One region of the Candidatus Protofrankia californiensis genome, then DNA from elsewhere that is predicted to be linked to it. Evidence: riboswitches for the same ligand, from Rfam matches in the RefSeq annotation. Region 1 holds a riboswitch; each other region holds the start of a gene.
What was found. Region 1 has a riboswitch for S-adenosylmethionine ahead of DD1DGNOD_RS31025 (putative leader peptide). Riboswitches for the same ligand answer to the same signal wherever they lie in the genome.
Positions count from the first base shown of each region.

Region 2: another riboswitch for S-adenosylmethionine. It lies ahead of thrC (threonine synthase); the one in region 1 lies ahead of DD1DGNOD_RS31025 (putative leader peptide).
Region 3: another riboswitch for S-adenosylmethionine. It lies ahead of DD1DGNOD_RS31030 (putative leader peptide); the one in region 1 lies ahead of DD1DGNOD_RS31025 (putative leader peptide).

Region 1 covers NZ_CAAAFT010000040.1:1,024-9,913, forward strand. The annotation lists gene DD1DGNOD_RS02055 (DUF3995 domain-containing protein) at 169-579, shown strand; gene DD1DGNOD_RS02060 (YrdB family protein) at 838-1,188, shown strand; gene DD1DGNOD_RS02065 (hypothetical protein) at 1,292-1,681, opposite strand; gene DD1DGNOD_RS02070 (DUF6247 family protein) at 1,980-2,345, shown strand; gene DD1DGNOD_RS02075 (hypothetical protein) at 2,296-2,538, shown strand; gene DD1DGNOD_RS02080 (hypothetical protein) at 2,621-3,016, opposite strand; gene DD1DGNOD_RS02085 (AAA family ATPase) at 3,167-3,655, opposite strand; gene DD1DGNOD_RS02090 (hypothetical protein) at 4,074-4,262, shown strand; gene DD1DGNOD_RS02095 (hypothetical protein) at 4,441-4,725, shown strand; gene DD1DGNOD_RS02100 (PIN domain-containing protein) at 4,722-5,099, shown strand; SAM riboswitch class IV at 5,350-5,460, shown strand; gene DD1DGNOD_RS31025 (putative leader peptide) at 5,483-5,611, shown strand; partial or broken gene DD1DGNOD_RS28605 (ABC transporter substrate-binding protein) at 5,694-5,957, shown strand; gene DD1DGNOD_RS02110 (ABC transporter permease) at 6,032-6,949, shown strand; gene DD1DGNOD_RS02115 (ABC transporter permease) at 6,969-7,892, shown strand; partial or broken gene DD1DGNOD_RS30655 (ATP-binding cassette domain-containing protein) at 7,982-8,890, shown strand, end outside.
Region 2 covers NZ_CAAAFT010000491.1:19-11,998, forward strand. The annotation lists partial or broken gene mptB (polyprenol phosphomannose-dependent alpha 1,6 mannosyltransferase MptB) at 1-1,694, shown strand, start outside; gene DD1DGNOD_RS25615 (glycosyltransferase 87 family protein) at 1,891-3,129, shown strand; gene DD1DGNOD_RS25620 (HAD family hydrolase) at 3,033-3,848, opposite strand; gene DD1DGNOD_RS25625 (glucosyl-3-phosphoglycerate synthase) at 3,990-4,961, opposite strand; SAM riboswitch class I at 4,993-5,110, shown strand; gene thrC (threonine synthase) at 5,120-6,394, shown strand; gene DD1DGNOD_RS25635 (hypothetical protein) at 6,552-6,749, opposite strand; gene DD1DGNOD_RS25640 (DUF5615 family PIN-like protein) at 6,949-7,269, opposite strand; gene DD1DGNOD_RS25645 (DUF433 domain-containing protein) at 7,266-7,496, opposite strand; gene groL (chaperonin GroEL) at 7,850-9,472, shown strand; gene DD1DGNOD_RS25655 (phospholipid scramblase-related protein) at 9,722-10,579, shown strand; gene DD1DGNOD_RS25660 (Uma2 family endonuclease) at 10,705-11,295, shown strand; gene DD1DGNOD_RS25665 (DNA repair helicase XPB) at 11,376-11,980, opposite strand, start outside.
Region 3 covers NZ_CAAAFT010000041.1:247-7,408, reverse strand. The annotation lists partial or broken gene DD1DGNOD_RS27675 (toll/interleukin-1 receptor domain-containing protein) at 1-206, shown strand, start outside; gene DD1DGNOD_RS02150 (GNAT family N-acetyltransferase) at 910-1,659, opposite strand; gene DD1DGNOD_RS02145 (LLM class flavin-dependent oxidoreductase) at 1,748-2,878, opposite strand; gene DD1DGNOD_RS02140 (LLM class flavin-dependent oxidoreductase) at 2,956-4,059, opposite strand; gene DD1DGNOD_RS02135 (NtaA/DmoA family FMN-dependent monooxygenase) at 4,056-5,468, opposite strand; gene DD1DGNOD_RS31030 (putative leader peptide) at 5,609-5,731, opposite strand; SAM riboswitch class IV at 5,783-5,885, opposite strand; gene DD1DGNOD_RS02130 (LLM class flavin-dependent oxidoreductase) at 6,116-7,162, shown strand, end outside; partial or broken gene DD1DGNOD_RS02125 (ABC transporter ATP-binding protein) at 7,162-7,162, opposite strand, start outside.

The DNA of each region.
Region 1 (8,890 bases):
GGAGAAAGTCACCATGCGCCATTCGGAATCGCAGAGAATGACGACGGGTTCGCCCGCGTCGATCCAAGTGTCGACGCGGGCGATGCCGGCGGATTCAGGCCGGGGATACGGTGGGGCAAGGGCCTCGGAGAATCGGCGGGGCGTCCCTCGATGACTACGATTGTGTCCATGAAGTTCGTAGCGCTGCTTGGCGCCGCTGGTCTTGCCGGTATCGGAGCCGTTCATGCGGCCTGGGGTCTGGGGTCCTCATGGCCGATGCGGACCCGCGAAGAGTTGGCCGATGCCGTCGTCGGCAATGACGAGACCCCCGGCCCGGAGGCATGCTTCGTGATGGCTGGCGTAGCGATCTCAGCCGCGGCGTTGCTCGCAGGCGCGGGTGGGCAAGGACGTGGCCCACGAACGGCGCGTTGGATGATCGCCGCCGGGCTGGCAGCTCGCGGCGTCCTCGGCGGACGGGCCGCAACACGGGTCCTCGGCTTACCGGACCCGTCCGAACGGTTCGTTCGACTCGACACGATCGTCTACCGCCCGCTGTGTCTCACACTGGCGGCGGCGAGTGCCACTGCCGCTGCCAACTGACACGACAGCACCAGAACAACCGGCGAGGAACGCACACGCCACCACGCGGTCCTCGGTCAGCCCCGGCAGCCAGCTGCTCCTCACGCTGGACGAGCGTGGTGATGCAAAGAACGCGTTATGTTGACCGGCGCTCGCGCCGATCCCCGCGAACAGCAGGCCTCAGGAGCACCGGTTCAAAGTATGCAACGATCTGCTGGCAGGTCATGTGTCGCCATGGCACGAAGGGTTTGATACCACACGAGACCGCCATATTGTATAATGACCTCGATGAATATTTTAAAATCGCTCAACCTCCTTGTAGCTTTCATGCTAGAGCTGGCCATGCTGGCTGCGTTCGCCTATTGGGGATTCCACCTCGATACCAATCTATTCGTAAAACTGCTAGCAGGAATTGGCGCGCCCGCCCTGATTATCGTTATCTGGGCCATGTGGGCAGCCCCCAATGCAAGTGGCCGCCTGAGCGTTCCATGGCTGCCGCTCCTGAAGCTCGCGCTGTTTGGCTTGGCCGCGCTTTCTCTGTACGCCGGCGGCAAAAAAGATCTGGCTATCGAGATGTTCGCAGTATTTGTCGTCAGCGAAGCGCTTGCTCTCGCCTGGCACCAGGAGTAGTTCCGCATGTGCATTGTGAATAGCGTAGATTATCACGTTCCACGGGGCTTGTACCGTTCCGCCGTCTGCCGGACCGGCCGGGCGTCATAGCGTGTATGTGGTGTCAGATGTGGGTTCGCGGCTCGTCGCGGTGTGGGACCTGAAGGTCGCGGAGGTCCGGGAGCTCGCCGGCAGGCATGAGTACGACGGCCGGTTGCAAGGATCTGTCACCTGCGGCTGTGGTCGCGAGCCTGGCGCGGCTCGGGCGGGACGCGACCCTGACCGGCAGTTTCACCGCATCATAGCCGAGATGGTCGTCTGGCTCGCCGGCGAGCGCCTGCTCCAGGACCATCTTTGTCAGCATCCCGAACAGTCCGCCCGGGTCGATCAGTGACAGATCCTGCGCACGGGCCTGCTTGACCAGGCTCGTCGCCAACGCCTCGTCCACGACCACGCCCGCAGCGGGCGCATCGCCGACCGGTTCAGCACGATCATCCGTGGTTGTCGTACTCATCAGGCGCGTCTCTCCCCGCACAGAATGTCACGGGTGAGTTACGCCATTGTTCAGTCCCTTAAACCACCCGAGAAATGACTCTCCGGGACGACCTCCTCCGGAGGGTTCGGACGGTTCCCCGTGTTGACCGCCACGTGCGCGCGATTACCACAGAGCCGCAACTAGGGCCAGCTTCTACGCGCGCATGCGTCACCACTACCATGGCTCGCCTCCCCGCGAGCTACGGGCGCCGAGCCGACAGCCACGCCACGCGCTGTCGTCGTTGTCGAGGATGTGGGCTGTAAGGACAATGGATCGCATGGCCGACACCATCCCGATCTATGGAGTCCGCAACCGCATCGAGAAGAACGGACCCGCGATCCGTGACGCGCTCCGTCCGGACGACCGCGACGTGTTCGTGGCGGAGCTGCGGATCGCGCTGGCAGAGGCCGATGACACCCTCGACCTCGACCCGATCGCCGCAGTAGTCGACAAGTGGTGGGGGCAGGCAGTGCTCACGGCCAACCCAGAGGTCGAAGCCGGTGCCCTCGCGGACCGCCGACGCATCGAGGCCGGGGATCCCACCGTGTTCGGAGCGACCATTTCGTACCCGCAGGGGGACCCGGAGATCACCAATGGCCAGATACACGATCCGCTGGGTCACCTACGCCGAGCAACAGCGTGACACCCTACCCGCCGAGGGGCGCCGCGAGCTCAACGCGCTCCTCAACCGGCTGGCCGACGATCCGTACCGGCACGGCACTTACGACAAGCGCACCGAACTGCGGCGTGCGGTCTTCGGGTACGGGCTGCTGACGTACAGCGTCGAAGAGAGATGGATCACCATCACCGTGCTCCGGGTCACCTGGATCGGCTAGCCCCGTCCTCCGCACGTGCGTGCGGAGGGTGTCCCGTGACCTTCGTCTGTTCAGTCGGCTGCCCGGGTGTCCGGGACGACGGTCATGAGTGCCCGGTGGACGGCGGGGTACCGCCGGCGTCCGGGATCCGGGCGAAGACGCACACGATGGCGTGGACGTCCTCGTGCCAGCGACGTAGCTCTGCTGCGGTGGGGGAGAGCTCGTACGGGTGATGATGACCGGCGCGGGACAGGCAGGCCCAGAGATGTTCGGCTCGGGCCACGGTCTGGGCGTCGAGGATGTGATGGAGGCTCAGCAGCTGCGCTCGTATGGTCGTTGACGCGACCGCTGGGTGTTCGCGGATCCACAGGTCGCGCAAAGCCGCCTCCAGGGCCAGCCGCATCAGCCACACGCAGGCACGCGGCCACAGACCGGCGGTGCCGGGGACTCGTTCCCGCAGGAGGCGGTCGGCGGCGTCGAGGTACTTCGGCGTGATCATAGCGTCTCGCTCAGCTTCGCAACCAGCGTCCGGGTGTCGTTCACCGGCGATCGGGTCCAGCGCGTCGAACACCTTGCTGCTCGTACCGGTGACGAGCCTGCTCAGCTCGGTGTAGGCGAGGAACGGCCGGCTGACGTCGAGTGCCTGCTGCTACGGCATGTCGGCGAGCGGGCGCGGCAACTGGCCGGGCGTGCGCACGGTAGTCGTCGCGGCGTGGAGGTCGTCGTCCGGCCCGGACCACGAACGCACCACGGTCAGTGGCCGGGCGGATCCCTCGGCGGTCAGCTCCAGCTCGATTCTCGGTGCTTCGACACCGTGGAGGTTGCGCCAACCGTCCCGCCAGACCGCGCCCCGCAGCACCCGCTCGTTCTTGCCGGTCAGCGCGATTTCGGCGGCCTCGGCGAAGCTGGACTTGCCGGATCCGTTCCGGCCGGTGACGAGGGTGAGACCGGGGCCGGGGTGCAGCGGGAGCGTCGCGGCCGGGCCGACGCCGCGGAAACCTCGTGCGGAGATGGACTTCAGGAACACGCCGGGGACGGAGCCCGCCGCCGGGCGTGCCCGGACCGGTTCGTCACGCGGCTGGGTGGACCCACCAAGTACACGGTTCAGCGGCTCGGTGCCGTCGAACGCGGCCAACACCAGATCGATGACGAGGCCAGCTGCCCCGTCCGGTCGAGCTCGTCGAAGAGCAGTTCATACAGCGCGGTCCGTACCGGCGTCCGTCTCGGCCATTCTGGGCACCCCTTCTCGGCCCGGGGTGGGGCCGTCGAGACATACATGACGGACGACGCAGGCCGCCGTCCGATGGCAACGGTTTCGGGGGTGCCGACGGGTTCGGGCCCGGCGGGCGAGGTCCGAGCGGCCCCCCGAGCCGCCCGGACGCGATCACAGTAGGACGTGGGAGGCAGAATCTGACATCCTTGTTACTGATAACTCGGGTTATCAGTAATTTCTTCATATTCTGACGCGATCGTCGCTATGCTGGCCTGACGCGATCACCTGACGCGATCAGTGGAATGTGCTCTTCAACAGACTCATGGCGGGGACGGGGTGTCAGATGCCGGAAATGACGGGCGCCGGCACCCTGCTCATCTCCATGCCCGAGATCGCCGACCTCGCAGCGGTGCTGCGGCCGGTGGTGACGACCTGGCGCAGACGCCACGTCGACTTCCCGGAACCCGTGCCCGCGGCGCCGCCCACGGCGGCGTCAGGTCGGGACGCGGCCACCCTGATGTTCGACGCATGATCGTCATCACCCCCGAGTTCGCGACCTCCGTCCGGCAGGCAGGCGTGTAGGCCGCCGCCCGGACTCGGGTTCCAGTTGGCCAAAGAGGGCGCGATCATGGATCTTCTCGCGCGTTCGGAGGCCCGAAGAACCTCAAGTCCGACAGGATCCGGACCGTGGGTGAGGACGTCATCCGCGCATGGCTGTGCACATGATTTATGCTTGGTTTATGAGCTTCAGGCGGATCACTATCAGTGTCCCGGAAGAGATCGCGGCGAAGGCGCAGCGGGCTGCCGACGCAGGCCAGGTGGAGTCGGTGTCGGCCTACTTCGCCGGTCTGGCTGCTGCCGAGCCGGACTGGGCGCAGGCTCAGGAGATCCTGGACCAGATGATCGAAGAGGCTGCCGGGTTGGACGATGCCGCGCGTGGCTGGGCGCGATTGGTGCTGGAAGCTGGCGATATTGATGTGGCCGGGGCTGCGTGAGAACGGTCGTCCTTGATGCGGGCGCGCTCATCGCGCTGGAGCGTCGAGACGTCCGGATGCTCGCACTAGCCGCGGATCTGGTCGGCGCGAGGGTGGCTGCGCATATGCCGGCGGGAGTCTTCGCCCAGGTCTGGCGGGGATCGCCGCATCAGCATGCCGTCATGAGGCTGGTCCGAACAGGCGCGGTGCGTGTCGAGTCCTTGTCGGAGGAGATTGCTGTCCGTATCGGATTGCTGCTGGCGGCATCAGGGGCGAGTGATGTCGTTGATGCTCATGTCGTGTTACTGGCACGGAAGCTTCGGGCCACGGTTGTCACCTCTGATCCGCACGATCTACACAAGTTGGACCCCGCGCTCGGCCTTGTCGTGGTCTGACGGCGCTGTGGTCCCGGTCAAAGGGCCAAAGGTGACGGGATCATGCTTCTCCCGTCGCCGGAGGCCCAGGTTCCCGGGTTGCTGGAGGAGACAGTGGGGAGGGCAGGGGACGGCAGATGTGCGCAGTCCCGATCACGGTCTTCTCGTCCTTCGAGCGCGGGGGACTTCATCCTCGGCAGCTGGAGGTGCCCGGCTGTTTCTCTACCTTGTCAATCGATATTGACGGATAATCCGCGGACGGGTAGCTTCAGGCGCCGAGCGTCAGCGTCAAGCTCTGGCTTGCTGGCCGGCAACCCTCGTCCGCGGTCGGGCGCTCCGGATGAGAGCCCGGTGCGACGAACCAGTCGCGCAGGCGTGTGCCTTGGTTGTAGGAGGAAGCCAGCGTGCAGCAGTCGCATGGCCGTGCCTGCGCTGTTTCGCCGTGCCGTACCCCGGCGACCTTCTCACGCCGGCACATCGACCTGCAGCGAGTAACCAGCTGTCTGTGTTGTAGCTACCAGCCCCTGAGCTGATACCGGACCCGCTCGCCGTTGGGCGCGGCGGTCCTCACGCGACTGGCCCCTGTTGCCAGGGCGCGGTGCGCCTCTCAACATCATGCGCCCTCCGACCTCAGCAGTCCTGGCGCCGTGCAGGTCGGCGTCATCGTGCGCGGTGGGTTCGGACATGGGATGCGTGGACCCGCAGCAGGTGGGCAGCAACGACACGATCTACTCGCTGCGGCAGATCGTCGACTCGTTGACCGACCAGGATCCCAAGACGGGCGAGATCGTGCCGTGGCTCGCGGAGAGCTGGCAGATCAGTCCGGACGCGAAGACGTTCAAGGACAACTTCGACGCGATACCGAAGCTGGGTGCACTGAGGTCGGGTGACTTCGATGTGCTGTGGGGCAACCTGACCCGTGCCGACCCCGACATCCTGCGCAGGCAGCCGGCGTGCTGTGGGCGGCCTACACGCTGTCGTTCCTGGTGCTGGACTACCTGCCCGGCGACCCGGTCTCGGCGATGGCCGGCGCCGGGATGGATTCCTCCTCCATCGACCCGGCGCGGCTTGCGGAGCTGAAGAAGCAGTACGGGTTCGACAAGCCGGTGCTGGTGCAGTACGTCGACTACCTGAGCAAGGCGCTGCACGGCGACTTCGGTGACTCGGTGTCCACCGGCCGGTCGGTGACCTCCGTGATCGGCGACGCCCTGCCGCAGACGCTGCAGCTCACCGGCGCGGCGCTGCTGCTCGCGGCGCTCTTCGGCGGCGGGCTGGCACTGGTCGCGACCTACACCTCGCAGCGCTGGCTGCGGCAGCTGCTGCTGTCGCTGCCGTCACTGGGGGTGTCGATACCGACGTTCTGGGTCGGGTTGATGCTGGTCCAGCTGCTCTCCTTCCGGGTGCGGATGTTTCCGGCCTTCGGCAACGACGGGCTGCACGGCCTGATCCTGCCGGCGGTCACCCTGGCGATACCCACCGGCGCGCTGGTCGCGCAGGTGCTGGCCAAGAGCCTGTTCACCGCACTGGACGAGCCGTATGTGCAGACGGCCCGGGCCAAGGGCGCCGGACGGGTCCGCATCCACCTCAGCCACGCATTGCGTAACGCCTCCCTGCCGGCGCTGACGGTCATCGGTCTGCTGGCCGGGCAGCTGATGGCCAACGCCGTCGTGATCGAGACCGTCTTCGCCCGCAACGGCCTCGGCCGGGTCACCGCCGGCGCGGTCACCGTACAGGACATCCCGGTCGTGCAGGGGGTCGTCGTCTTCGGCGCGCTGGTCTTCGTGCTGGTCAACCTGATCGTCGACCTGGTCTACCCGCTGCTGGACCCGCGGATCGTGGTAGCCGCCACCGCGCGAAGGAGTCCCGCGTGAGCGTGCGAAGGAGTCCCGCGTGAGCCGGTCACTGGTCACCGAGCCGGCCACGCAGGCCGGGCTCGAGCCGCAGGCCGCAGCGACGCCGCCGGCGCCGGGCCCACGGCTGGGCGTCGACGTGCGGCGGCTGCTGCGGTTCTTCCTGAGCCGCCCCGGGCTGGTGCTGTCGCTCGTCGTGGTGGTGCTGGTGGTCCTGGCCGCGTTCTGGCCGACGCTGTTCACCGCGCGCGACCCGCTGTTGGGGGTTCCGGCCGACAACTTCCAGCCGCCCGGCGTCCACCACTGGTTCGGCAGTGACGAACTGGGCCGCGACACCTACTCCCGGGTCGTGCACGGCGTGGCGCTGTCGCTGAAGGCGACGCTGATCGCCGTCACGGTCGCGTTCGCCGTCGGTGGCGCCCTCGGGCTGGTCGCCGGATTCGTCGGCCGCTGGGTCGAGGACGTGCTGATGCGCTTCGTCGACGTGCTGCTGTCCATCCCGGCCCTGTTCCTGTCGCTGGCGCTGGTGACCGCGCTGGGATACGGCACGGTGAAGGTCGCCGTCGCGGTGGGGATCGCCAGCGTGGCCAGTTTCGCCCGGGTCATGCGTGCCGAGGTGCTCAGGGTGCGCCAAGCCGTCTTCGTCGAGGCCGCGCGTTCGTCGGGCGCGCGCTGGTACAGCGTGCTCGGACGGCACGTGCTGCCGAACGCGATGGGGCCGGTCATCGTGCTGGCGACGCTCGATTTCGGCACCGCGGTGCTGGCGGTGTCCTCACTGAGCTTCCTCGGCTACGGCGCCGCACCGCCCGCGCCGGAGTGGGGCACGCTCGTCTCCGACGGCCGTAACTACCTGGCCAACGCGTGGTGGCTGTCGACGCTGCCCGGCCTGACCGTGGCGGCGACGGTGCTGGCGACCAACCGCATCGCCCGGGCACTGGACGGAGAATGGGCTAAACAGCGATGACAAACCACCTCACCGACAGTCACGGCTTGACCGGCGGCCACGGACTCACCGACAGCCACGGTGACACCGCCACCGATGGTCACAGCGGCATCCCCACCGACGACCACAACGACACCGGCGCAAGCCTGCTCGCGGTCCGCGGGCTGTCTGTGTCGTACCGCACCCGCACTGGGCCGGTGCACGCCGTCCAAGGCGTCGATCTCGACATCAGGCCGGGTGAGATCGTCGCGCTGGTCGGCGAATCCGGTTCGGGCAAGAGCACGACGGCGCATGCGATCGTCGGATTGCTGCCGGCCGGGGGACGCATCGACGCGGGCAGCGTCCGGTTCGGCGGTCACGACCTCGCAGCCCTGTCGGAGCGGGAACTTCGCGCCATCCGCGGTGCCCGGATCGGACTCATCCCGCAGGACCCCACCGTGTCGCTCAACCCGGTGAAACGGATCGGCGCCCAGGTGGCCGAGGTGCTGCGCATCCACCGCCTGGCGACGCGCCGCTCAGCCCCGCTGGAGGCGATCGCGCTGCTGGAGCGGGCGGACTGCCCGAACCGGAGGTCCGCGCCCGGCAGTACCCGCACGAGCTGTCCGGCGGCATGCGGCAGCGGGCGCTGATCGCCGTCGCGATCGCGGCGCAACCCAAGATGATCATTGCTGACGAGCCGACCAGCGCCCTGGACGTCACCGTGCAGCGGCTGATCCTCGACCACATCCAGCACCTGACCGACGAGTTCGGCACCGCGGTCCTGCTCGTCACCCACGACCTCGGTGTCGCCGCCGACCGCGCGCATCGCATCGCGGTGATGTCACAGGGCCGGATCGTGGAGAGCGGGCCTACCGGGCAGATCCTCGACAACCCTCGCGACCCCTACACCCAGCGGTTGCTGCGCAGCGTCCCGAGCTTCGCCGCCGCGCGCGCGGCGCACACCGCGCACACCGTGCCGCGGGCCCGGACGTCACCCTCGGTAGCCGCTGAGCGGCCACTGGTCGTGGTCGGCAACCTCG
Region 2 (11,980 bases), on a different contig from region 1:
ACCCAGCGGCAGTGACCATACCGCCATTTTTGATCTTCGTGGACGCCGTGCCACGCGGCCTCGGTAACATTGTGGCCGCAGCCCTGCGGCCGGTCACACAACACGCACGATCGGCCGCGGTGCATCCATCGATCAACAGAAAGTCCGGACGGCGAGGAAGCCGTATCCCTCGCGACCCGCTCCTGCCGGGATTACTCGGGCTCGTCGGCACCTGTCTGGTCGTGGCCACGGCCGGACGGCTTGCGCTGCGCGAAGGGGTCGAGCCGCCGACCGGATGGCTGGGCCTGCTCGCCCCGGTGCACCTCGACCGGGCGTCGGCGCTGCCCGCCTTCATGCTCACCGGGGTCGCGCTAACCCTGGGCGCCTGGTTGTACCTGTGCCTGCTGGCGAGCCGAGGCGTGGTCTCACTCCGTGGCACAGTGATCATCCTAGCCGGGTGGTTCCTGCCCGCCGCCGCGGGGCCGCCGATCCTGAGCCTGGACGTCTACAGTTACGTCGCCCAGGGAGCGATGCTCAACGCGGACCTCAACCCCTACCGTAGCGGCCCGATCATCTTGGGTGACCATCCGAGCCTGCTGGCGAGCGACCCTGTCTGGCGGATGTCCAGAGCCCCGTACGGCCCGCTGGCTCTCGGTCTACTGAAGGCCGTCTACGCGCTGTCCGGCGACAGCGTGCTGGCCGCGGTTGTCATCCTGCGCATCGTGGCGTTCGCCGGTGTCGTCATCATCGTGGCGTGCGTGACGCGGGCAGCGGATCCGCCACGGCGACCGCTGGCCGTCGCCGTGGCCGCAAGCCCAATCATGATCATGCAGCTACTGGGGGCCGTCCACCTCGAAGCAATCATGGTTGCCCTGCTTTCCGCGGGACTGCTGGCCGCCAGGGCACGACGCCCGGCGCTGGCCCTGGTGCTGCTCACCTCGGCAGCCGCGGTGAAGTGGCCCGCGGCATTCGCGATCGTGGCGGTGATCGTGTGGCACGCCGTACAGCCCTCGCCCGCCCGGACTGACGAGTCCGGGTGGGCCCACCCGTCCCGACGGACCCGCCCTTTCCGATGGGCCCACCCGTCCCGGTGCAACGGCGTGCGGTCGGTGGCGCGGGATGCCGCTGTCGTGACCGTATCCGGGCTGTTCCTCGTACTGTTGGTTCCGGACGGGCTGGGCTGGTTACGTTCAGTGTCCACCCCGGCGGCAGGTCTCACCCTGTACGCACCGACAGTCGGCCTTGCCGACGCGCTCACCAGACTGGGCGACATCACCAACGCAAGGATCGAGTTCGCCGAAGCGCTGAGCGTGACTCGCACGGCCGGCATCGTGCTGACCGCGGCGGTGATGCTCCGACTGCTGGCGACCATACGCGGGCGGGACATCGCCGCCACCGTCGGCTGGGGGCTGCTGACGCTGTCGGTGCTCGGCCCTGTCCTGTATCCGTGGTACCTGACCTGGGGACTGCTGCCTTTGGCCATGGCCATGAACCGCCAACGTCTGCGCGTCGTCATCACCGTGTCCGCGATCGGCGCGTTTCTCGCGCTGCCCCACTGCGAGCTGCTCTTCGCCGACCTGCCCGGCGCCACCCCGTGGTTGCAACGCCAGGCACCGGCCATCGCGATCAGTACGCTCACCCTCGTATCGATCTTTACGGTCGCCCTCGTCCGCTGGCGCGACGACTGGTCCGGCGCGGCGACACTCGAACGCTGACACCCATAACCTGTGCTGGCACCTGACCCATGCTGGCACCGATGACCTGTTCGGCCGGTGTGACCCTGTTCAGCCGGTGTCGAAAGAGCCAGGGGCAGAAGTAGTGACCGGACAAACGGCGCGGACGACTTGTCCAGGGCCGCGGGAGCGCGCCGACAGGCGCCGCTGTTGGGCCGACATGCGCTGTCGAGCCAGCATGGCAGCCGCGGGGTCGCTCGGGGCCGTACTTCTCGTGCTGGTCGTCCTGCTTGCGCTCGGGACCAGGATCGACCTGGCGGTCTACCGGCTGGGTGGCAGTGCGTTCCTGCATGATCTGCCGCTGTACGACCAGGTGATGCCCGGGACGGGCCTGCCCTTCACCTATCCGCCGTTCGCCGCCGTCCTGTTCGGTCCGCTCGCCGTCCTGCCGAAAACCGCTGCGCAGGTCGTGTGGGGCGTGATCCTGCTGGCCTGCCTGGCCGAACTCACCCGCCAGGTGCTGACGGCGGCACGCCTGGACGGGCTCATGGCCCGGCCGCTGCCGCTCATGGCCATTGCCATGGGCGTTCTGCTCATGGAACCGGTCCGGAGCAATCTCGCATACGGTCAGATCAACATCCCGCTGACCTTGCTGATCGTACTCGACCTACGCCGCCGCATCGGGCTGTTGCCCCATGGTGGGCTGATCGGCATTGCCGGGGCGGTGAAACTCACCCCATTGATCTTCATCCCGTACCTGCTCTGCACGGGACGGCGACGCGACGCCGGCGTCGCCGCTGCCGCGTTCGCCGCATGCTCAACCGGAGCCGCACTCGTCGCGCCGTCGGATTCGACGCGCTTCTGGACGCGGCTCGCGCTCGACCCCACACATGTCGGCGGGATCCCGTACGCGGGCAACCAGTCGATCGCCGGTGTGCTGACCCGGCTCGCCGGGCATGCCGTGCACGACACGATCTGGTATCGCATGGTCGTGCTGAGCATCGCCATCGCCGGCCTCGGGGTCGCGGTGGCGGCCGGCCGCCGGAACGAACCGTTGCTGGGCTGGTCGGCCTGCGGCATCACCGGCCTGCTCGTGTCACCGATCTCCTGGACGCACCACTGGCTGTGGACGCTGCCGGCACTGGCCGCACTGGTGGGTCCACAACGGCCACGTGGGGGACGTCTCGCGGCGCTGGGCGGTTTCACGCTGCTCGTCCTCTCCCCGCTGTGGTGGTTACCGAACGAGGACGATCGCGAATACCAGTGGCACGGCTGGCAGCTCGTGATCGGAAACTCCTACGTGATCGCGGCCGTCGTCTTTCTCCTCATGGTCGGTGTCCACGTGCTCCATCCACGTGCTCCTGCCGGGCTGCACGGGAGTCAGACGGCAGCGGGCCGCACCGCGGGCAGGACCGAGCGCACCGCGCTCGCCCACCCGGCGCCGAGCGTGCCGTCCTCCACGACGACGTTGTCGTAACCGGGCAGCAGGTCGACCAGGTCCGTGTGCCGCAACGCGTTCGCGACAAGGTGCATGCGACCGACGTGCTCGGCCATGACAAGGTCACTGGCGGAATCCCCGATCGCGATCGCCTGATCCGGGCGGAGCCCCCGGCGGGCCAGGTCGAAGGCCACCGCGGCCCCCTTGCTGACACCGTCCGGCACCAGGTGATAGACGTGCGGAACATCATCCAGATCGGGCATGGTGGCCCGCGCGATGATGCCGTTGTCGCGCATGGTCAGCCAGCCGAAGCCTTCCGCGACGAGCCACGCGTCGACCTCGGCCACGTCGATGTTGCCCCGCAGCATGATGTCGACCTCACGGCCGCGGAGCCAGGAGCGGTGCGCCTCCAGGCGTCCCGGATGCCGCGCGAGCAACGCCGTGATCAGCTCGTCGGGTATCCGGTCGAACGTCGCGGGCATGGCTCCGCGCAAGATCTGGCTGCTGCGCCCGTGGTCCCAGCCGACGATGGCGCCGAGTTCGGCGATGAACCCGTCCGCACCGAAGATCGAGGCAGCCTCGGTGAGCTGGGGACGCGTCCGTCCGCTGACCAGGACCAGCGCGATGCCGGCCTGGTGCAGATCGATCAGGGCACGAGCCGGGTCCAATGTGGTGGAGTGATCTTCAGCTCGGAAGAAGCATCCGTACGGCCCCACCATGGTCCCATCGAGATCGGTATAGACGACCCGGACGCTCATCGGCGATGTCCTCCTGTTCGTACTGTTCGTGGCGGGTCGGGTGGTGCGGGTGTCCATGCTCCTGCCGCGTTCCGGCGTCGAGCCGTCACCGGTTGCAACTCACCTGCCCGGTGTGGACCACCTGGTGTGGCGGGACCGCGGTCAGGTGCTTTCCGTCGGGCCGCAGCGCAGATGGGCGTAGCGGGCGGCGTACTCCGGAATGGTGATCATCGGTGGGCGCTCCTGCACCTCCACCTGATGGGTATGCGGTTGCAACCCGCCGTCACTGCGGCCGAACTGGGTCAGCGTCCCACCGAGAGCGCCACCGTGGATGTCCAACCGTGCCCACGCCGCATGGATGATCTCCGCGGCCATCCGCCCGAGAGCCTCGTCGGACTGGTGGCGATGGACCTTGCGGCCGACCTCGACCTGCGCGAGAGCGTCCACCCCGGCGAGTGAGAACACGTCCACGACCTGGGCGAACTCGATACCGTAGCCGGAGACGAACGGGAGCTGCTCCAGCAGGGCCCGTCGGCCGGCGAACTCTCCGGCAAGCGGCTGCACCAGCCCGGCAAGCTGCGGCCAGTGCAGGTTGAGCAGGGGACGCGCGACGAGTTCGGTGACCCGTCCACCACCGCCGGGCAGCAGCCCCTTCGCCAGCGGCCGGTCATAGGACGCTTTGACGTAGGACACCGCGTCCTCGGTCAGCAGCGGCCCGAGCAACCCGGTGACCAGGCTCGCGTCGAAGTCCTCCAGGTCGGCGTCGACGAAGACCACGATGTCCCCGGACGTGGCGTACAAGGACTTCCACAGGGCCTCGCCCTTGCCGGCGACACGCCCGTAGCCGGTGAGGATCCGCTCCTCGGCGAACACCGCGGCACCCGCGGCGGCCGCCTCGGACGCGGTCGCGTCGACCGAGCCGGGGTCGATGACGACGATCTCGTCGACGAGGGGTACCGCGGCCACGAGATCACGGCGAACCGCCGCAACGATCTCACCGACGGTGGCCGCCTCGTTCAGCGCGGGCAGTACCACGCTGATCGGACCCACCTTACGGGCCAGCAGTTCCCCGGGCGAGAAGTCATGCCCGTAATACGTCCTATGCTTGAACCAACGGTGCACGTCAGGCCGCACACGACTACAGTACGGAAGGACAACCGCATACGGCTCATCCAGAGGGGCAGAGGGACCGGCCCAGTGAAGCCCCGGCAACCACCCGCATCAGTGCGCGGCAGGTGCTAATTCCGTCCTGAGATGCATCCGGCTCTCGGGAAAGATGAGGAGTTTCACAGATGACAGTCGCTCCCGAGCGCCTCGCAACGATCAACCCTGACGTCGTCAATCCCGCGGTATCCCTGTCGTGTCGTTACTGCGGTGCCACCTATGCGCTCTCGCCGACGCACGTCTGTATCGAGTGTTTCGCCCCGCTGGAGATTGCCTACGACGAGTCCGCGCTGCGCCGGGTTACCCGGGCATCCATCGAAGCCGGTCCCACCAATCTGTGGCGCTATGTCGGGCTGCTGCCCGCCGGCCACGACCCCGCACGCCGGGTGTCCCTCGGAGCGGGCTGGACGCCGTTGCGCCCGGCCGCCCGCCTCGCCGCCGAGCTCGGAATGCGGACGCTGTGGGTCAAGGACGACAGCGCGAACCCCACCCACTCGTTCAAGGACAGGGTCGTGTCGGTGGCGCTGTCGGCCGCGCGCGAACACGGCTACACCACGGTCGCCTGCGCGTCCACCGGCAACCTGGCCCAGTCGGTGGCGGCACACGCCGCCTCCGCCGGACTTCGCTCAGTGGTACTGATCCCGCACGATCTCGAGGACGGCAAGACCGTGTCGACCGCCGTCTACGGCGGCACGCTGGTCGCGATCGACGGCAACTACGACGACGTGAACCGCCTGTGCAGTGAGCTGTCCGGTGAGTACGAGTGGGCGTTCGTCAACGTCAACGTCCGGCCGTTCTACGCCGAGGGTTCCAAGACACTCGGCTACGAGGTCGCCGAGCAGCTCGGCTGGCGACTGCCGGAGCAGGTCGTGGTGCCGATCGCGTCCGGGTCGCTGCTGACCAAGATTGACAAGGCTTTCGGTGAACTCGGCCGTCTCGGCCTGGTGGAGCCGACCCCGTACCGGGTTTTCGGCGCGCAGGCGCAGGGCTGCAACCCGGTCGCAGCAGCCTTCGCCCGCGGGGTGGACACGGTCGCGCCGATGAAGCCGTCCACCATCGCCAAGTCGCTGTCAATCGGTAACCCCGCGGACGGCCCGTACGCCCTCGACGTGGCACGGCGGACCGGCGGTGCGATCACCGACGTCACCGATCCCGAGATCGTCGAGGGAATTCGCCTGCTGGCCCGGACCGAGGGCGTTTTCGGCGAGACCGCGGGCGGCGTCACCGTCGCCTGCCTGCGGCGGCTGCTGCGCGAGGGACTGCTCGACCCCGACGCCGAGACCGTCATCTTCAACACCGGGGACGGGCTGAAGACCCTCGACCCACTGGTGTCGACGGGCAAGCCAACCGCGACCATCCGCCCGTCACTGGCCGCCTTCGAAACCGCCGGCCTCGGCGACTGAACAACGCCTCACAACGACACCTCCGGCGGCGCGAAAACAATGATCGCGCCACCTTTGGCCGGGGCCCGACCGACATCCCGCCCGTTACTTGGCCACCGGTCGGGATATCAGTCGTCCGGGCCGCCCCCCATGGACGACCCGGACAACTCCTGTCACCTCAGACCTGGACAGACCTGCAACCCAGCTGGGGGTTGTTCCCGCCGCCGAAGTTGATCCCATATGCGCACACCGTGTGCGTGCCAGCGCCGACCGGCACAATGAAGTCGAACCCGTGGTTCACCCCGCGGTGAAAGGCGTTGTCCACGTCAGGACGCGACACGTCGGCCGTCGTCGCGTAGCCGGCGGTCCCGTCCACGTACACGTACACCTGGATCGGGGCATTCGTATCCGGGTCGATCGCCCAACCTCGTACCCGGATTCCGTTGTCCGCCGGCAGCGCCTCGTCAAACGCCCCGAACGGCTGCGCCGAAGCGACCTGCAGGTTCTTGAAATGAAGGTAGACAAATGACGACGCCGAAACGGTTCGCTCGCTGGAGGTCCCGTTACCGAACCGGTTATGCTCCTCGACGGTCTAGGGCAGCGACAAGCTGACCGAGATTAGCGATCAGCAAGCCGAGTTGCTCGGATGGCCGGCGACCCCCGTCACGACGGAAGAGAATCACCGAAGGCCGGTCCATACCGGATCGAGCGAGAATCCCGCCGAAATCCGTGTCTGCCGAGATGAGAACGCGGTCGTCGTCGCGGGCAAAGGCAAGTACCGTCTCGTCGTCTGCCGAGCCCAGGGCCAGGTCACGAACATGGACCACGTCGTTACCCACACCGCGCAGACCTTCGGCGAGGCGTTGGGACAGGTTGTTGTCGAGGAGGAACCTCACGCTCCGGCCAGCAAAGGGAGCTGCTGCTCACGTACGGCCTCGGCGGCGAACAACAAGGCTTCGCGCACGTCCTCGGCGGTGAGATCGGGAAGCTCGGAGGTGATTTCGCCGACGGCCATCCCATCGGCGATCGTACCGACGACGGTCGCTACCGGGATGGGCAAGCCGCGCAGGCACGACACACCGCCCATCTGGGCCGGGTTCACGGTGATCCGGGCGAAATGCACGGGCCACCCCCTCTTCCTGTTCAAGGATACCGGCGCCCGGTCGCCCACGACCAACATCATGACATGCCGGGACGACCACGCCCTCACCACCGCTCCAGGGCACGGCAAACCAGGGGTTCACCGGTGGTTCACGGGCCGGATGACAGCAGACGGCCCGACCTGCGGTGGGCCTCTCGGCCGTGCACCACGACGGGGGGCGAGCTTGCACTCACCCATCTCGAGTGCTAAACAGGAGCTGGCACTCACCTGCTGCGAGTGCCAGGGCTGAGCGACGAGGCTGCAAGGCCGTCCGTCGCGGGCGTCGTCTTGGCCAGGCCATTGAACAGCCATTCCCCTGGGAGGACCACGACACCATGCCGAAGATCATTGCCTTCGATGAGGAGGCACGGCGCGGCCTGGAGCGCGGCATGAACCAGCTGGCCGACGCCGTAAAGGTCACACTCGGCCCGAAGGGCCGCAACGTCGTTCTGGAGAAGAAGTGGGGCGTCCCCACGATCACCAACGACGGCGTGAGCATCGCCAAGGAGATCGAGCTCGAGGACCCGTACGAGAAGATCGGCGCGGAACTCGTCAAGGAAGTCGCGAAGAAGACGAACGACGTCGCGGGTGACGGCACCACCACCGCGACGATCCTCGCCCAAGCGCTGGTCCGCGAGGGTCTGCGCAACGTGGCGGCCGGCGCCAACCCGCTGGGCCTGAAGAAGGGCATCGAGATCGCGGTCGAGCGCGTCTCGGAGGAGCTCTCCAAGCAGGCCAAGGAGGTCGAGACCAAGGAGCAGATCGCCTCCACCGCGTCCATCTCCGCAGGCGACCCCGCGATCGGCGCGCTGATCGCCGAGGCGCTGGACAAGGTCGGCAAGGAGGGTGTCGTCACCGTCGAGGAGAGCAACACCTTCGGGCTCGAGCTTGAGCTCACCGAGGGTATGCGCTTCGACAAGGGCTACATCTCGCCGTACTTCGTCACCGACGCCGACCGTCAGGAAGCCGTCCTCGACGACCCGTACATCCTCATCGTCAACAGCAAGATCTCGGCGGTCAAGGACCTGCTCCCGCTCCTGGAGAAGGTCATGCAGGCCGGCAAGTCGCTGGCCATCATCGCCGAGGACGTCGAGGGCGAGGCCCTGGCCACCCTGGTCGTCAACAAGATCCGTGGCACCTTCAAGAGCGTCGCGGTGAAGGCCCCCGGCTTCGGTGACCGTCGCAAGGCCCTGCTCGGCGACATCGCCATCCTCACCGGTGGCCAGGTCATCTCCGAGGACGTCGGCCTCAAGCTGGAGAGCACCACGCTCGACCTGCTCGGCAAGGCCCGCAAGTTCGTCGTCACCAAGGACGAGACCACGATCGTCGAGGGTGCGGGTGACCCCGACCAGATCGCCGGTCGGGTCAGCCAGATCCGCTCCGAGATCGAGAAGTCGGACTCCGACTACGACCGCGAGAAGCTGCAGGAGCGGCTGGCCAAGCTCGCCGGTGGCGTCGCGGTCATCAAGGTCGGTGCCGCGACCGAGGTCGAGCTCAAGGAGAAGAAGCACCGCATCGAGGACGCCGTCTCGAACGCGAAAGCCGCGGTCGAGGAGGGCATCGTCGCCGGTGGTGGCGTCGCGCTGCTCCAGGCCTCGGTCACCGCCTTCGAGAAGCTCGACCTCGCCGGTGACGAGGCCACCGGGGCGAACATCGTCCGCCTCGCCCTCGAAGCGCCGATCAAGCAGATCGCCTACAACAGCGGTCTCGAAGGTGGCGTCGTGGTCGACAAGGTCCGCCACCTGCCCGCCGGCCACGGCCTGAACGCGGCCACCGGCGAGTACGTCGACCTGATCGCCACCGGCATCATCGACCCGGCCAAGGTCACCCGCTCGGCGCTGCAGAACGCCGCGTCGATCGCCGGCCTGTTCCTCACCACCGAGGCCGTCATCGCCGACAAGCCGGAGAAGAACCCGGCCCCGGCCGTGCCCGGCGGCGGCGGGGACATGGACTTCTGAGGTCCGCTTCTGAGGTTCACAACCAGAACGCAAGGCAAGAAGGGGGCGGTCCCGAATGTGGGACCGCCCCCTTTGTCATGAGCTGTCATGGGCATGATTTGTCGTGCATGCGATACCAGTGGTAGTCACAGCGGTTTACCGACCATGTCAGGCATACTCTCGTGAAGCGTCGATTCCGGTGGGGTTACCGCCACCACCGCGGGTCCACGGTGAGCCGTGAGCCGCACCATGACCGGGAGTGTGCACGAGATGACCCAGGCCACGCCGCCGGCCGGCTGGTACGCCGACCCGTCCGGCCAGCACGGCTTCCGTTACTGGGACGGCGCCGGCTGGACCGAACAGGTCCGTGACACCCAGTCGGGGTCACCGGATGGAGCAGCACCTGCGCAGGGCTGGGGAACTCCACAGGGCTACCAAAATGCATCGGTGCAGACCAACCACACGCCGGATCGCATCCAGCGCCAGGTTTCCGAACGCGCCGGCGTGCAGCCCGTTCACGGTGGCGGCGGGACGCTCTTCACCGAATCGGTCCTCGTGGTCAACCAGAAGACCAAACTCATCGAACTGACGAACGAATATGCTGTGTTCGACCAGTCCGGCAACCAGATCGGTTCGGTCGTCGAGGTCGGCCAGAGCGCCCTCAAGAAAGCGATACGGTTCGTCAGCTCGCTCGACCAGTTCTTCACCCACCGGCTCGAGGTGCGCGACAGCGCCGGGGTGGCCCATCTCGTCCTCACTCGACCGGCGAAAATCTTCAAATCACGTGTGATCATCACTCGGCCGGACGGATTCGAGATCGGCCGGATCGTCCAGCAGAACGTCTTCGGAAAGATCCGCTTCGCGTTGGAGGCCGATGGGGCATCCATCGGAATGATCAAGATGGAGAACTGGCGGGCGTGGAATTTCTCGATCGTCGACCACACCGGTAGCGAGATAGCCCGGGTGACGAAAACATGGGAGGGCCTGGCCCGCACCTTGTTCACCACCGCCGACAACTACGTGGTCCAGATCCACCGCCCGCTGACGGATCCGCTGCGCAGCCTGGTGGTCGCCTCCGCGCTCACCATAGACACCGCCCTCAAGCAGGACTCCCGTGGCCTCGGCTGACGCCTCGGCAACAGCTGCGACCGGCACGCCGGGGATCGGACCCGTGGCCGTGCGTGGCCGCGGTGAAGAACATCGCGGTGAAGAATATTTAGACAGTCTCCGGGCCACAAGGCACCATTACTGGCGTGCCCTCTCCCGGCTCCGCGGCACGGTCGCACCGTCCCACCCTGATGCTGCCCGCTCCGCCGCTCACCGTGACAGACCTCGACGAGCTCGCTCTCGACCCCCGCTTCGAGCTCATAGACGGAATGTTCGTGATCCGTCCATGGCCGACGCCGCTGGAAACCCGGGTGACCAAACGCCTGGTCCGGCTGCTCGTCGAGGCCACCCCGTCCGACATGCGCGTCCACACCCGTGATGTCAGCGTCCGGATCGAGCCCCGCAGCGAGGTCGTCCCCGACATCATCGTGGCCGCCGCCGGCGACGACGACCGTCCCCAGCGGATCACCAGCCTGCCACTGCTGATCGTCGAGGTCGCCGAAGTCGGCAACCGCCGCTATGACCGGACGCTCAAGTTCGACCTCTACCGCGACCACGGCGTGCCCAGCTGCTGGCTGGTCGATCCGGACGGCCCACGCATCGACGCCTACAGGCTCGTCGACGGCGCCTACGTACCGGCGGGATCCGCGACCGGGGACGAGGAGCTGACGGTGACCAGCCCGGTGGCCTGCACGATCGTCCCGGCCAGCCTCGTGGATCCTCCACGCCCAGGGTAGTTAATCGGATTCAATCCGTTCATGCTGACCTAAAAGTAACTGTTATGCCGAAAGTGGCGGTTATGTCAGGTTGGGTCCGGTTATGCGGGGTCGGGGATGTCGTCAGCGTCCACGATCGTGTAGACGTATCCCTGCTCGGTGAGGAAGCGCTGGCGGTGTGCGGCATACTCCTGGTCGATCGTGTCCCGGGAGACCACGGTGTAGAAATGCGCTCCCCGGCCGTCCGCCTTCGGACGCAGCACCCGCCCGAGTCGCTGCGCCTCCTCCTGGCGTGACCCGAACGTGCCGCTGACCTGGATGGCGACCCCCGCCTCCGGCAGGTCGATCGACACGTTCGCGACCTTGGAGACGACCAGGGTCCTGATCTGTCCGGTCCGGAACGCCTCGAACAGGCGCTCACGCTCCCGGTTGCGGGTCGACCCCTGGATGACCGGGGCGTCGAGCAGCTCGCCGAGCTGGTCGAGCTGGTCGAGGTAGGCGCCGATGACGAGCACCTGATCGTCGGCGTGCCGCTGCACGAGGCGGCGCACCACCGCCCGCTTGCTGTAGGCGGTGGCGCACATGCGGTACCGCTCCTCGGCCTCGGCAACCGCGTAGGCCATCCGTTCGTCCTCGGTGAGAGTCACCCGCACCTCGGTGCACTCGGCCGGCGCGATCCAGCCCTGAGCCTCGATCTCCCGCCAGG
Region 3 (7,162 bases), on a different contig from region 1:
ACGCAACGGGCGACGCCTGCCTAATCCCCGTACTCCTGCGTGCTGTGGACTGGCAGGGAAGCATTTTTGATTCCTATCAAGCTCTCCCGCGAGATGCGAGGCCTGTGACGCAGTGGAAAGACCGCGATGCAGCCTTCCTCGACATCGCTCAAGGGATACGCCGGGCTATAGATCGGCTAGGCGAAGATACGCGTTCAGCGGTATAACAACAGTTCAGAGTATGGGCTTGGACCGGAAAAGTGGGATGATTCCCTTCATTTGATTATAAACAGGAAAGTTCGGCAGTCTATCGGAATTACTGCTTGGGCTCGCTGCTGCTCGAACCGATCAGGATTGCGACGGGACTCTGGTTGACTGTATCCGTGCCGTGCTAGGGTATCCATTCGTCTTCGAGGATGGAATGGACGATGAAGTCACGCCAGGTGCCGAGGACGAGGACGAGGACGAAATCCATGCATGTCCAGCTCACCGAAACCAAGCCGGTACAGGAGCCGGACGGTTTCGGCGTCATAACCACGACCCCACTGATCGGTGCGGAGCGCGAACCCGATCCGCGAGCTCGACCTGGGTGAGACCCTGCTCCTCGCGAATCTCCCTCAGCCGGTACGCGCGTACCTCGGCGTCGATCCGGGCGCGGTGCTCCTCGACCCTGTCCTCTCGTGGAGGTCGCTTGGCCCGGGTCTCGTTCCACGTGTTCGTCGCAGCCTGCCTCCCCTCTCCTCAGTCGCCATAGTCACCGCGTAGCCAGCCGTCGGCGGTGTTATGCGCATGCACCACTAGCAAAATCGTGGACCCGCTCGGTCGCACAACCCAGCTCGTCCTCTACAGGTATTCACCGCGCGGAGGCGGTCGGTCTGTCGCACGGTCGTGGTCGTGGCGAGGATGCAGAGTGTCCGAAACGGGTGCCGCTCACGTGACTGGCACGTCCTCGGGATCGGGTAGGTTGTAGGGTACGCGTACGGCGAGGAAGGTCGCGCTGCGGCGGAGGCGGAATCCCAGCGACGTGTACAGCCGGATCGCGTTGGTGTTGTCCGCGATCGCGTGCAGGAACGGGGTTTCGCCGCGCTCACGGATGCCGGCGGCCACCGCGAGCACGAGCCGGGCCGCCAGCCCCTGGCCACGAAAAGCAGCGTCGGTGCAGACCGCGCTGATCTCGGTCCACCCGGGCGGGTGCAGCCGCTCGCCGGCCATCGCCACGAGCACGCCGCCGCGGCGGATGCCGAGATAGGCGCCCATCTCGATCGTCCGCGGCAGGAACGGGCCGGGCTTGGTGGACGCGGTCAGCGCTAGCATCTCCGGCACGTCCGATGCCTGAAGGCGAACGGCTTCGTCGTCGTGCGCGGCGGCGACCCCGTCGTCGACGAGCTGCACCCCGGCGCCACGTGCCACCACCTCCCACCCCCGCGGCGGCGGGACCGACACCCCGGCGAGCGGGACCAGCGCGCCCGGGCCTGCGAGGGCGGCGATGTCATCCCAGTCGGCGGCGTCGGGGTGTTCGGGCAGCGCCACGAACGGGGAGACGTCGACCGGGTAGCGCAGCACGTTGCCGCGCCGCTCGGCGAGGTGCGCGTGTGCCCCGGTCAGTGACCACCGGGCGGGGTTGTCCAGCGGGGGCTGCTGACTCGGGTGGTGCTGCCGACCAATGTGGATGTGGCTCATGCGCCGCCCTCGACGGCAACTCCGCCAAGGGCGACCCCGCCGACGGCGACTCCGCCGGGGACGTGGGCGTGAATATGGACGCGGATGGTCAACGGCGCTGCCACTCCTGGGCCAGCAGCTGGTAGGAGCGGACCCGGTCGGCGTGATCGTGCGTGATCGTGGTGATGATCATCTCGTCGGCGCCGGTGGCGTCGCGCAGCTGCTCCAGCTGGTCGGCGACCTGCTCCGGCGAGCCGACGAACTGGGTCTCGACACGGTCGGCGACCAGCTCGCGATCGGCATCGCTCCACGGGTGCCCGCGGGCCTCGTCCGGAGTCGGGAACGGGATGGCCCCTTCGGCGGTGCGGATGCTGCGCACCCACAGCCCGTAACCAGCGGCCAGCTCCCGCGCTGTGGCCGCGTCCTCGGCTACGACGACGTCGGCCGAGACGCTGACGTAGGGCCGCTCGAGCTCGGCCGACGGGCGGAACGCGGCCCGGTAGCCCTCGGCGGCCTCCAGGACGGTGGCCGGGCTGACGTGATAGTTCGCGGCGAACCGCAGCCCCTTCTCCCCGGCGAGGGTCGCGCTCTCGCCGCCGCTGCTGCCGAGGATCCAGATCTGCACCTGCGCACCCTCCCCGGGGACCACATGGGCCTGTTCGCCCTCGGCGGAGCGGTAGGTGCCGGCCAGCAGGGCGAGGACGTCGCCGACCTGCTCAGTGTAGTTCTGTGGCTGCGCACCGGGAGGTTGCAGAAGCGTCTTCTGCAATGCGAAGCGCGGCGAGCCGAGCAGGTGCTCGAAGGAGAACCGGGGTGGGATGCGCAGCCCGTTGGATGCCTGTCCGTTCACGACGGCCGTGCCGCCGAGCAGGGCCGGCTCGCGCTTCACCTCGCTCGGATGTCCGCCGGAGCGGCCCAGGCCAAGGTCAAGGCGTCCGGGGTGGAGGGCGTCAATGAGCCCGAACTCCTCCACCGTCGACAACGCGGTGCGGTGCCCGAGCTGGACGGCGCCGGAGCCGATGCGGATCGTCGACGTGGCCGAGGCCGTCAACGCCAGCACGACCGCGGGTGAGGTGCCGGCTACGCCCGGGTTGAGGTGGTGTTCGGCGAACCAGTATCGGGCATAGCCGAACCGCTCGGCCTGCTGGGCGAGATCGATGCTGTTGCGCAGCGCCTGCACCGCGGTCGATCCGGAGGAGATCGGGATGAGGTCCAGGACGGCGAGCGGAGTCGTGACCATGGCGGGTGTCCTTCTCAATGTTCCAGGGACTTGGGCCTCCGGCGGCGCGAAAAACATGATCGCGCCGCCTTTGGCCTCTAGACGGCGGCGGGCGCAGGCCCGCCTGCGGTCGGTGAGGATGGCTCGGCGAGCACCGGCGCCCACGGCCAGGGCGGGTCCGGGATGTCGCGGCGCAGCACCGGGGCGATGTCGGACTGGAACAGTTCCAGGCTGGCGCGGTGCTGGGCGTCGGTGAGGCCGCCGGCGTCGGCGTGCAGGTGGAGCACGCTGTGCCCGAACTGCTCGTGGTAGCGGTGCACCTTCTCGATGACCTGCTGCGGGCTGCCGATCAGCGCGGAGCTGCGCTCGACGAAGTCCTCCAGCGTCGGGAACACCGGTTCCATACCGAGTCGCTTCTGGAAGGCCAGATGCCCGTCGAACACCGGCCGGTAGGCGGCGATGGCATCCTGGGAGTTGCGCTGCGCATAGTAACCGGCCGTACCGGCGCCGACCGTCGCCAGGGTCGGGTCGTGACCGTAGTGTGCCCACCGCTCACGGTAGTAGTGAACGAGTTCGGCGTACGGCTCGATCGGGTTGGTGACGTTGGCCGAGAACAGCGGGTCACCGTACCGGGCGGCCAGATCGACCGACTCCTTGCTGGTGGCGCTGCCGTGCCAGACACGGATCGGTTGCTGCAGCGGCCGGGGCCAGACCTCGGCGTCCTGCAGCGCGGGCCGGAACCGCGGGTCGGCGGTGACCTTGTCCTGCCGCCAGATCCGGCGGAAAAGCTCGTAGGACTCGGCGTTGCGGTCCCACTGGTCATCGGGGGTGACGTGGAACAGCCCCCGCTGGGCGGCGCCGTTACCCTTGCCGATGATCAGCTCCAGCCGGCCGCCGGAGAGGTGATCGAGGGTGGCGTAGTCCTCGTAGGCCCGCACCGGGTCGAGCAGGCTCAGCGTCGTGACCGCGGTGAACAGCCGGAGCCGGGTGGTGAGCGCGGCCAGGTGGCTGAGCACGACCGGCGGGGAGGAGGAGATGAACGGCCGCTCGTGCCGTTCCCCCACCCCGAAGCCGTCGAAGCCGAGTTCCTCGGCCAGTAACGCGTTGTCGATCACCTCGCGGAACCGGTCGGTGGTCGACGTCCGCGCGCCGGTGACCGGGTCCGGGGCGTGCACGATCAGTGTGATGGCCAGAAACTTCACGACACCGCCTTCACCGCCGGACCCGGCACGTCGAGTGGTGCGAGGGACACGGGCGGGGACAGGGACGCAAATGGCGCGAGGCCGAGGTGCTCGCGCAACGTGGTGCCCTCGTACTCGGCGCGGAACACACCGCGTTCCTGCAGCAGCGGTACGACGGTGTCAACGAACCCGTCCAGCCCACCCGGGGTGATGTGCGGGACGAGGATGAACCCGTCACTGGCGTCGGCCTGCACGAGGTCGTTGATCGCGCCAGCCACCGTCGCCGGGGAACCGATGAACGTCTGCCTCCCGGTGACCTCGATGATCAGTTCCCGGATGGAGAGGCTCTTCGCCTCGGCGAGCTGGCGCCATTCGTTCGCGGTGGCCAGCCGATCCCCGAACATCCGCACGCTGGCCCGGCCGCGGGCGATCGTGTTCTCCCCCGGATCGGGGTCGACGGAGGGTAGCGGCCCGTCCGGGTCGTAGCCGGACAGGTCACGGTTCCACAGCTGCTCGAGGAACTTGATCGCGGTCTGGCCGCTGACCTGCTGCAGCCGGACCTCGTGCGCGATCTCGGCCGCCTCGGCGTCGGTGTCGCCGAGCACGAACGTCGCCGCGGGCAGGATCAGCAGCTGGTCACGGGCACGGCCGTACCGGGCCAGCCGTCCCTTGACGTCGGCGTAAAACGCCTGCCCAGCCTCCAGGGTGCCGTGCCGGCCGAAGATCGCGTCTGCGCTCGAGGCGGCGAACTCCCGTCCCCCGTCGGAGTCACCGGCCTGGAAGATCACGGGACGCCCCTGCGGGCTGCGCGGGACGTTGAACTGGCCGGCGATGTCGAAATGCGCGTCATGGTGGGCGAACGCACCCGGGCGCGGATCGCGCAGGAACACCCCGCCGTCCTTGTCTGCGACGATCTCGTCACCACGCCAGGAGTCGAACAGCTCCCACGCCGTCCGCAGGAACGTCCTGGCCCGCTCGTAACGCGCCTGCTCGGGCAGGAAGCCGCCGCGGCGGAAGTTCTCGCCGGTGAAGGCGTCCCAGGAGGTGACCACGTTCCACGCCGCCCGGCCGCCTGAGAGGTGATCGAGGCTGGCGAACTGCCGCGCCACCTCGTAGGGCTCGTTGAACGTGGAGTTGATCGTGCCGGCCAGGCCGAGCCGGTCGGTGACCGCGGCGAGCGCGGCCAGCACCGTGAAGGTGTCCGGACGGCCCACCACGTCGAGGTCGTGGATCAGCCCGTTCTGCTCGCGCAGCCGCAACCCCTCGGCGAGGAACAGAAAGTCGAACTTTCCGCGTTCCGCCGTCTGCGCAAAATGGACGAATGAGCTGAACTCGATGTGGCTGCCCGCAGCAGGATCGCTCCACACCGTGGTGTTGTTGACGCCTGGAAAATGAGCGGCGAGATGGATCGGCTTGATCGGCTTGCTCATCGTCCGGTGTCCCTTTCAGGCGGCCGCGATTCCAGATCGGTGGCGCGGCGGTGTCAGCACGAGTGGTAATCGGTTCGCCGATCACGGCACGTCGAAACCGGTTGGGTCAGGGGCGACGGATTGAGTCAGGAGCGATTGGGTCAGGGACGACAGAGCGCGCCGGCGACACGGCACAGATCGATGTGCCGACGCAGGAACAGGCCGACCACACCACGTCGCGGCTCGGGCGCGTGGACGGCAGGCGGACCCGGGATCAGCTGCATGTGTCGTCACCTCCTGCCGATCGATGCCCGGCCGACCCCATCCCACGGCTGGGCCTGGGGAACCGGGATCGTCCCAGCCGGCCTCACCTGGAGCACCCGCCGCGCGGGAGGTTGCCGGTCAGCGAGCCAGGGCCTGTTGCCGACACTCATGACCTTCTTCGAAGGTACCCTGAGGCACAGGCAAAGTCTATTTCCTATCGATATACTTGGCATTGTTTGATCATTACATGTGATCATTATGCGTGATCGTTACATGCGGAATGCGGGGCCGCCGGGCGGACGGCCGAATCGGTTTTCGTCAGGCATGGATGACACAAGATCGGATCGGCGGATGATTGTGATGAACGCACACGTCCTGCGCATACGCCCGGTCGTGGCCGCATTGTGACCGCGCGCTACCACTGGTTCCTGCCGACCGGGGGTGACGGCCGCAACCTGGCCTCCGGAGTGCACGGGCTGGGCATCGGCGGGGTGCTGGCACCCGCCCGCGCCGGTCGGCCGGCGTCACTGACCTACCTCACGCAGCTGGCGCAGGCCGTCGACTCGCTGGGCTATGAAGCGGTGCTGACGCCGACCGGCGCGCACTGCGCCGACGCGTGGGTCGTGACGGCTGCGCTGATCGCGCAGACCAGCCGGCTGAAGTTCCTCGTCGCGTTCCGTCCCGGCCTGGTCGAGCCGGCACTGGCCGCACACATGGCCGCAACCTTCCAGCAACTGTCGGACGGACGGCTGCAGCTCAACGTCGTCACCGGCAGCAGCGGCGCCGAGCAGCACGCCTACGGCGACCAGCTCGGCCACGACGCCCGGTACGCGCGGGCCGAGGAGTTCCTCGAGATCGTGCGCCGGTTGTGGAGCGGCGCCGAGTTCGACCACCACGGGAGGTTCTACGACCTGCGGGGCGCCCTGCTGCGCGATCCGCCGGTGCCGTACCCGGAGGTCTACCTGGGCGGCTCGTCCGATGCGGCGCTGGCGGTCGCGGCCCGGCAGGCCGACAGCTACCTGACCTGGGGCGAACCGCCGGCGCTCGTCGCAGAGAAGATCGACCGGGTGCGCGACCTGGCCGCGGCGCAGGGACGGCGGCTGCGGTTCGGCCTACGCATCCACGTCATCACCCGGGACACGGCCGCGCAGGCGTGGGCCGACGCCGACCGGCTCATCGCCGGCCTGGACGACGCCACGATCGCGGCCGGGCAGCAGCGGCTGCGCACGTTGGAGTCGGTCGGCCAGCGGCGGATGCTGGACCTGCACGGCGGCTCGCGTGACCGGATGGTCGTGGCACCGAACCTGTGGGCGGGCATCGGCCTGGTGCGCGGCGGCGCCGGCACGGCACTGGTCGGCAGCCACGAGGAGGTCGCCGAGCGGATCGCCGAGTACCGCGCCGCCGGTATCGAGGAGTTCGTCCTGTCGGGGTATCCGCACCTGGAGGAGGCC